2 regions of the Candidatus Villigracilis proximus genome follow, and region 1 is predicted to be linked to the other one. Evidence: riboswitches for the same ligand, from Rfam matches in the RefSeq annotation. Region 1 holds a riboswitch; the other holds the start of a gene.
The links. Region 1 has a riboswitch for cyclic di-GMP ahead of IPL71_RS13360 (S-layer homology domain-containing protein). Riboswitches for the same ligand answer to the same signal wherever they lie in the genome.
Positions count from the first base shown of each region.

Region 2: it holds a riboswitch for cyclic di-GMP, as region 1 does, so the genes downstream of both, IPL71_RS22715 (CpaE/TadZ family protein) here and IPL71_RS13360 (S-layer homology domain-containing protein) in region 1, are expected to answer to the same signal.

Region 1 is NZ_JADJUO010000011.1:23,150-27,572, forward strand. It holds gene IPL71_RS13345 (Ig-like domain-containing protein) at 1-176, shown strand, start outside; gene IPL71_RS13350 (Ig-like domain-containing protein) at 143-1,060, shown strand; gene IPL71_RS13355 (S-layer homology domain-containing protein) at 1,057-1,749, shown strand; cyclic di-GMP riboswitch class I at 1,986-2,078, shown strand; cyclic di-GMP riboswitch class I at 2,161-2,250, shown strand; gene IPL71_RS13360 (S-layer homology domain-containing protein) at 2,304-4,007, shown strand; gene IPL71_RS13365 (class I SAM-dependent rRNA methyltransferase) at 4,016-4,423, opposite strand, start outside.
Region 2 is NZ_JADJUO010000028.1:31,117-35,539, forward strand. It holds gene IPL71_RS22705 (ABC transporter permease) at 1-931, shown strand, start outside; gene IPL71_RS22710 (HlyD family secretion protein) at 1,064-2,188, shown strand; cyclic di-GMP riboswitch class I at 2,279-2,365, shown strand; cyclic di-GMP riboswitch class I at 2,444-2,541, shown strand; gene IPL71_RS22715 (CpaE/TadZ family protein) at 2,683-3,903, shown strand; gene IPL71_RS22720 (3-keto-alpha-glucoside-1,2-lyase-like domain-containing protein) at 3,956-4,423, shown strand, end outside.

The DNA of each region.
Region 1 (4,423 bases):
CGGGGGGGGGGGGGGGGGGGGGCGGGGGGCAGGCGCGGCCGCGGGGCAGGGGCGCGGCGCGGGCGGGGGGGGGCGCGAGCAGGGCGGCCGGAGGGGGGGGCAGTCTGTTAGCACCAATGAAGATACAGCCAAGGCAATTACTCTGGCTGGCACCGATGCGGACGGCGACACATTGACCTATGTGATCGTGACCAACCCTGCACATGGAACATTAACTGGAACCGGCGCGAATCGGACTTACACTCCCGCCGTAAACTACAACGGTGCAGATAGTTTCACCTTCAAGGTCAACGACGGAACTGTGGACAGTGCTCCTGCCACTGTTAGTATCACCGTGACCGCCGTCAATGATGTGCCGGTTGCCAACGACCAGTCTGTCAGCACAACGAGGAACACACCCAAAGCTATTACACTGACTGGCTCAGACATAGACGGCAATTCCTTAACTTATATTATTGTGGCAACTCCGTCACATGGCACTCTTAGCGGCACTGGCGCAAGCCGAACCTACACACCGAACACGAATTACACAGGCACGGACAGCTTTACCTTCAAGGTCAACGATGGAACGGTGGACAGCACTGTTGCAACAGTGAGTATCAATATCACATTCGCAAATGTTGCCCCGGTCGCGAGCCCGCAGTCTGTTAGCACCAATGAAGATACAGCCAAGGCCATTACTCTGGCTGGTACCGATGCGGACGGCGACACATTGACCTATGTGATCGTGACCAATCCAGCACATGGAACATTAACTGGAACCGGCGCGAATCGGACTTACACTCCCGCCGCGAACTACAACGGTGCAGATAGTTTCACCTTCAAGGTCAATGACGGAACCGTGGACAGTGCTCCTGCCACGGTCAACATTACCGTGACCGCCGTCAACAATCCACCAACAGATATCTCTATATCAAAGAGTAATTTCAACGAAAATCAAGCTGTAGGTACGTTGGTTGGAACATTCTCCACTACAGATTCTGACATGAGTGACACCTTCACTTATGAATTCTGCGGGGTACTGATGATGCTTCTTTCACAATCAACGGTGATAGCTTGAAGACTGCTGTGCTTTTTGATTACGAAACTAAAAATACTTACAGCATCTGTGTCCGCAGTACAGACGCCGCCACACTTAGCGTTACCAGAACGTTTGTGATTACTGTCAATAATCTTCTGGACACGCAAACCTTTATGGATGTGCCTCAAGGTTTCTGGGCAGCTCGTTATATTCAAGCGATCTATGAAGCTGGAATCACGAGCGGTTGTACAACCAACCCATTAAACTATTGCCCTGATGCTTCTGTCACCCGGGCGCAGATGGCGATCTTCATCGAAAAGGGAATGCGCGGTTCCGGATTTACTCCTCCTGCCGCAACTGGCACAGTCTTTACAGATGTTCCACAAGGGTACTGGGCAGCCGCCTGGATCGAACAACTGGCAGCCGATGGCATCACTGGTGGATGTGGAGCAGGCGTTTACTGCCCGGATGCGGAAGTAACACGTGCGCAGATGGCCGTCTTCCTGCTAAAGGCCAAGCATGGGTCAGCTTACACTCCGCCGGCCTCCAGTGGCACAGTCTTTACAGATGTTCCACAAAGTCATTGGGCAGTCGCCTGGGTCGAAGAGTTGGCGGCTGAAGGGATTACCAGTGGTTGTGCAGCAGGACTATATTGCCCCGAGAGTTCCGTGACACGTGCCCAGATGGCGGTATTCCTTCAAAAAGTTTTCAATCTACCTCTGCCGTAGTCATCCGGCAATAAGATAATTTTCATAAAACACCCCTACAGTTAAAAACTGTAGGGGTGTTTTATTTTGGCAGATTTGATTTTCAGATTTCCAAAGATGAGCGATTCTTTTTGAGCAGTGACTGGAGCATATTTTTGTTTGCTTGTTTTTTTACTGTATACAAAATTGTAACGTTGAATTTCATAATTGTTAGGTTAATTAAGAGGAAATATCTGTATAATGATTTTGTAATAAGAAATTGATAAAGGCAAACCCAGTGAAAACTGGGGACGCAAAGCCAACGGGTCTACCGCCACAGCAAATGTGGTCATGATTGCCAGGCCGCCAGAACTTTATATATGGTTATTCCTTGGCGGACCTGAATGAATCCAGGTTCGCTTTTTTTGTTATTTTTGAACTTTACAAAGTTTGTATCGATAAGGGCAAACCCGGCGAAAGCCGGGGACGCAAAGCCAACGGGTCTACCGCCACTGATGTGGCCATGATTGCCAGGCCTCCGAAAACGAATCAGCGCGAGTTTTTGCGTTCCGGGTGCCCTTGTCAGGAGAGAAACAATGGTACCCAAATATTTTTCTAACTCCATCTGCCTTGCCATCATTTTGACACTTTGTCTGACTGCAGTTCCTGCGCCTGTTTTTGCTGCATCAAGCCGCATTGAATCTGTTGCCGTAAAAGAGCACGTCATTAAATTTTATCTTGACCCTGCTCTTGTGCCTGATGTGAACTTTGCAAAAGCAGTTCTTGGTGAATATGTGCATGATATGAATGTTATTCTGGCAAAGAACACATCCCGTCGCCTGATATTTAACCCTGAAACAGGTATTATTCTCACGAATACACAGCCTCACTCAAATCAAGCAACCCCTCCTTTGCCTGTGGAAGATTTTGAGATCTGGGTACATGCGATTCGCACGGACTATTCAATCTCTTACGGTGGATACGCCGGTATTGACGATGGCGGCGCCGGAGTTCTTGCAGGTTTAAAATGGACAAAACTCTATGACCCCAATTCACTTTCTGCGGATGAGGTGGTCGATTATTGGACACAGATCAACAATATGCTCCATGAGTTGGCGCATGTATTCGGAGCGGGGTATGGAGAATACTATAAACTTACCACCATTCAAGATGCAACCGGAGTTGCTCCTCTGCTTAATATAAACATCCTTAACCAAAACGATGCATTCTGGAGCGACAAACCCGATTTCATGACCGATCCGTTATTGAAGAACGCGGCACAAGCCATGATCGCCGGGCAACCGGCCAATCGCGCAAATCTGCTCGATTATGTTGAATATTCAAAATTGACAGCGAAGATCATTAGCAGTGATTATCGTAACGGATCTCCCACAATAGACCTTTCACAAATTAACATTAAGGTAGTTTCCACTGATGGACAGCCTCTGAATGAAGCCAAAGTTGATGTGTGGAGCGTTTTTGGTGGTTCTCCATACTCTACACAATTAATGGTGGATGATCTTACAAACGAAAATGGAGAGATTGGCTTTAGTTGGGGTGGTTTGAGCAATCCGCATAATAGTTATGATTTTTTACGCCTGATCAAAGTATATAAAGAAGGTTATGTTGCTTCAGCCAGATATTTTTCCATATTTGACGCGGATATTGAGAAACTGGTCAACGGGAATGACTTTTTGACCATCACAATTCAGTTAGGCGTAGTTGATGCAAACCCGCCATCTACATCTACTTTTGAGGATGTGGACGTGAATGCCTTCGCATCGTCGTCCATTGAACAGTTATATAATGCCGAGATCACTGGCGGCTGTTCACTTTCGCCTTTGCTCTATTGTCCAAACGATATCGTCACTCGCGGACAAATGGCGGTTTTTCTTGAGCGCAGTATGAAAGGCTCCGGTTTTTCTCCTTCTGTTGGTATGCTTAGCTTCAATGATACAGCTGATCATTGGGCACGTTATTGGATCGAAGTTCTTGCGGTTGATGGAGTGACAAGCGGCTGTGGAAATGGAAATTATTGCCCTGATAGCCCGGTGACTCGTGCTCAAATGGCGGTATTTTTATTGCGTGCCAAACATGGTGCTGATTATGCCCCATCTGCTCCTTCCGGTCTTTTGTTTCAGGATGTACCCTCCGATTATTGGGCCGCGGCTTGGGTTGAGCAATTCAGCACGGATGGAATTACAAGCGGCTGCGGCAATGGAAATTATTGTCCTGACGAGCCTGTAACACGTGCGCAAATGGCCGTCTTTCTAACCAGAGCCTTTGATCTTATTCCCTAGAAAATTTTTTATGCCGCTGTGGCAAACAGGCACTTGAGGTACGCCCCTTCTTCAAATCCAATCGGATGGTCAAGCGCGTGGCTGGTGCGTTCAATCTCTATCAATCGGCGGTTGGATTCTCTGGCGGATTGGTGGATGGCATCAAAAAAGGATTGAGCATCAATGCGGCTGGAACAGGAAGCCTGCACCAACACCCCGCCAGAGCGCAGCACACTTAACCCGAGCCTGGTCAGCTTTCTATAAGCAGCCAGCCCCGCTGCAACTTGACTCTGATTCTGCGCGAACATGGGCGGGTCGATGATGACAAGGTCGAAGAACCTCTTTTGTGATTCCATGCGGGCAAGAACTTCAAAGGCATCTTCGGCAATGGTTTCGTGTACAGCAGATTTTACTGTGGGGATATGCAGGTTATGTGA
Region 2 (4,423 bases), on a different contig from region 1:
CTTGCAAGTGGAAGGCGTGGAACGTGTGGAAGGCTGGCAATTTCTCAACACTGAATTGTTATATGCCGATGGTTTGGTGGCTGATAATGTAAATTTACTGGCTCCACCTGCTGAAAGTGAGCTGGTCAATCCGTTGATCGCATCCGGCCGCTGGATTCGCAAGGATGATGTTCGCAAGCTGGCGATCAGTGAAGCAGTACTTGAGTTTTATCCCAACTTGCAGCCCGGCGACCATTTACTGCTCAAGATTCAAGGCAGGGAAGAATCCTGGGAAGTTGTTGGTATCTTTAAATTTGTCGGTAATGAAGGCATTCTGGCCTATGCGCCTTATGAATATATTTCGCAGATATCAAACCTTGCAAATCGTTCCTTCTCTTTTCGTATGGTCACAAATCAACATGACCGCGTCTATCAGGATTTGATGGCCGAGAAGCTGGATCATTTCTTCCGCGACGAAGGATTCAAAGTTCGTAAATCCGAATCAGGCCTGGCCTCGCTTGATACTGCTTCGGAGAGTTTGGATATTCTGGTGGTCTTTTTGCTCATCATGGCTATTCTGACAGCCGTGGTAGGCGCAATGGGGTTGACCGGCACCATGGGCATGAACGTCCTTGAGCGCACGCGTGAAATCGGCATCATGCGCGCCATCGGCGCTGATGACCGCGCCGTCATGCGCACGATCATCGCAGAAGGCTTTGTGATCGGCACGATTTCATTTATTCTGGCGATCGTGGTTTCCATACCAATTACATACGGACTTTCCTATATTGTCAGTCTGGCTGTGTTTGAAACACCCATTCAAGTGGTCTTCACGTATTTGGGCTACGCCATCTGGTTTGCGCTGGTGCTGGTTCTTTCGGTGTTGGGTTCCATTTTGCCGGCCCGTAATGCCGCGCGTTTGACCATTCGTGAAGTATTGGCTTACGAATAAAAATATTTGTTTTGGTAAAAAACCTAAAGGTCTTTTGTTATTCGGGATTTTACCAAGCAAGGCAGACCTTTAGGGTTTGTGTATAGAGTAGAAAATAATCACATAAACAATGAAATGACAAGAAGGTATAAAATGAAAAAACAAACACTAACTATGATCGCAATACTAACCATCCTTTCACTCGCGCTCGCCGCGTGTGGAAATCAACCTGAGGCCACACCCGCCCCAGCGGAAATTGTCTCGTCCAGTGATGTTGTCGCGGAAGGCCGCCTCGAACCGATTCAGGGTGCGAACCTATTTTTTCAGGCACGCGGTGTCGTTGAGGAAGTTCTGGTGAGCGCCGGAGATACCGTCAGCGAAGGGGATGTCCTCGTCCGCCTCGCAAATGCGGGCGGGGCTGAAGCGCAGGTTGTCGTCGCCCAAAATGCCTATGATGTCCTCCTCCGCAATGAAAGCAGTGACCGCGCCAAACTCTGGCAGGCTTATATGGATGCGCAAATTGCGCGCGGCAAGGCCGAAAATAAATGGGAAGATTTGAATGTTGACAGCATCGAAGACAGCATCGAAGATGACAAGGCGACAATAGAAGATCGTCAACAAGATGTGGCCGATGCGCAGGAAGACTTCGATAAATATAAAGACCTTGATGTCGATAACTCCAAACGCAAGAATGCCGAGGATGATCTTGAACAGGCACAGGACGATCTGAATCAAGCCATCCGCGATCTGGAAGCCACTATTCGCAAACGTGATGAAGTACGCGCGGATTATGATGCCGCACTTGGTCTTGAAGCCGAAGCGAAATATCAATATGAGATCAGCCTTGACGGCCCGAATTCAGATCAGCTCTCATTGGCAAAAGCAAATCTTGATGCTGCAAAAGATACGCTTTCCAATTACATCATAACTGCACCGTTTGGCGGCACTGTGGCGGATGTCAATGTGAAAGTGGGTGAGCAGGTGACAGCTGAAACGCGTGTGATTAGCATTGCCAATTTTAATACCTGGGTTGTTGAAACCACAGATGTAACTGAACTCGAAGTGGTAAAAATCAGTAAAGGACAAACTGTTACGCTCATCCCTGATGCTCTTTCTGATTTGGCTCTCAGCGGCACGGTCACAGAGATCAGCCAGGCCTACACCCAACAAGGCGGTGACATTCTTTATACAGTCCGCATTGCGGTGGCGGAAAACGATCCGCGTTTGAAGTGGGGCATGACCGTGGAAGCTACCTTCAGGGAAGTTGTACAACAATAATAAAAAAATCTCCGTCAACTGGCGGAGATTTTTTTATTAGAACATCTGAGTGATTGAAAAAAACATTTTCTCGTGCAATAATAAAGTTGCTCCGAGAAAGAGCAAAACCGGGAAAACCCGGCGACGCAAAGTCATGGGTCTAACGCTGAACTGAGTCACGACCGCCAGACTGCCGATAAAAGCAAAACCGCCAAAAGACGGCGACGCAAAGTCAGGAATCTAAAACCAGTATAAGTTTCTGGTCAGGATTGACCGACTTCCGAAAGGTAAAATCAGGGAAACCTGATGGCACAAAGTCATGGGTCTACAATCACAAAATTATTTTTCGTGATCATGATTGCCAGGCTGCCGAAGAGCAAATCTTTTCACAGGGATGACCGAACGCGCGTCATCCCTGTTTGCTTTTGTCATTTATCTGTAAATAAACTGTAATATGTTTTTTACACTTTGAATTCTTCCCCATGCTATACTCTACGCAGGCAAAAGGAGACCTTATGTCTGAGCGAATTCTCATTGTAGATGATACTGAATTAAATTTGAAGATGGTGGGTTCTATTCTTCTAAAAGATGGTTATGAAATCATAACGGCTCGAAACGGCATTGAGGCCCTGGAGGTGATCAAATCCAAGCCTCCGGCATTGGCGATTCTGGACGTCATGATGCCGGACATGGATGGATACACTCTTTGTGAGCGTCTGCGTCAAATTCCGTCCACCGCGAAAATTCCGATCATTATTTTGACCGCGCTCAGTGGTGTTGAAGATAAGATCAAGGCTTTTGACTCTGGCGCGGATGATTTTTTAGCAAAGCCATTTGAGTCGCAGGAATTGCGCGCCAGGGTCAAGGTGTTGTTAAGGCGGTTTTCAGAGCGGGAATCTGTTCAAACAAATGAAGAAGTATCGGGGAAGGTGATTGCGGTATTTTCATTGCGCGGGGGAATTGGGGTGTCCATGCTTTCGTCAAATCTGGCCGCATCATTATCACAAATTTGGGGCACGCCTACAGTGCTGGTGGACCTGGCGTTTATGAATGGACAGAGTGCGCTGCTCCTTGATCTTCCCCTTCGTAATTCCTGGGCCGATCTGGGGCGCTCTCCCGCAAAAGAAATGGACATGGATCTGATTAACTCTGTTTTGCTTCATCACGATTCAGGTGTGCATGTCCTTGCATCTCCGCGCCGTCCGCAGGAAGCGGAAGTCATTACAGCCGACCATGTCCAGTCTGCCATCGGATTGCTCCGCGCCCATTATCATTATATTATTCTGGATCTGCCCCATGATTTTTCAGAAACCACGCTGGCAGGTCTGGATATGGCTGACCAAATACTGCTCATGCTCTCGCCTGAAACGGCATCTGTCCGCTGCGCCGCGAATGCCCTGGAAACTTTTGGGCAGCTTCACTATCCGCCCGACCGGACAACCTTGATCTTGAATTGGCCTTTTAAGGGGAAAGGGTTACCGCGCGCCGGAATTGAAGGCGCATTGAAAAGGGAATTGGGCGTTGTGATTCCTTACGCCGGCGAAGCGGTTGTCTCTTCGATCTTATACGGGAAACCTTCCGCCTTGCAGATGCCGCTTGATCCTTTGGGTGCATTTTTGGAAGATCTGGCGTATCTTTACAGCAAGGAAGATCATAAACAAAATCCGCCCGAGAGTGCAGGGGAAGGGCTTAAGCGTGTAAAAGTACGCGCGCAGGCCCGTCAGGAAAAATCGTGATCGCCGGCTGATAATACAGGGATATTTCCCATGCCAGACGATCAATTGAAAATTGGGAGAAAAACATGAAAAAATTTCGCGGATTAATATCCAAAATGGACAGGGTCTTGTTGAATATGGACTCTTACTCGCATTGATTGTTGTCGGTTTGATTCTCGCATTAAGCCTTGGCGGCGTTTCCCTGTCTGATCTTTATTGCACAGTGGCAAGCGGTATAGGCGGTGGAGAGTCTTGCAATGAACAGAAGATGTACTGTCAGGATTCTTTTGACGGCGATCTAAGCGCGTGGCAACCCTTGAATAATACGGTGTCTTTGAACGATGGTCAGATGTGTTTTGGCAGCGGGTTGCAGGCCATGAATAAATGTTCCATGAAATTGCCTGAATCAGATTATGTCATTAAGATGGATGATGTTAGCATCTCAAGCGGTAATGGATATGGTGTGTTTTTCCGTTCGACTGTTGACAGTAATGGGCTGGATGGGTATGTCTTTCAATATGATCCAGGCTGGAAATCATCT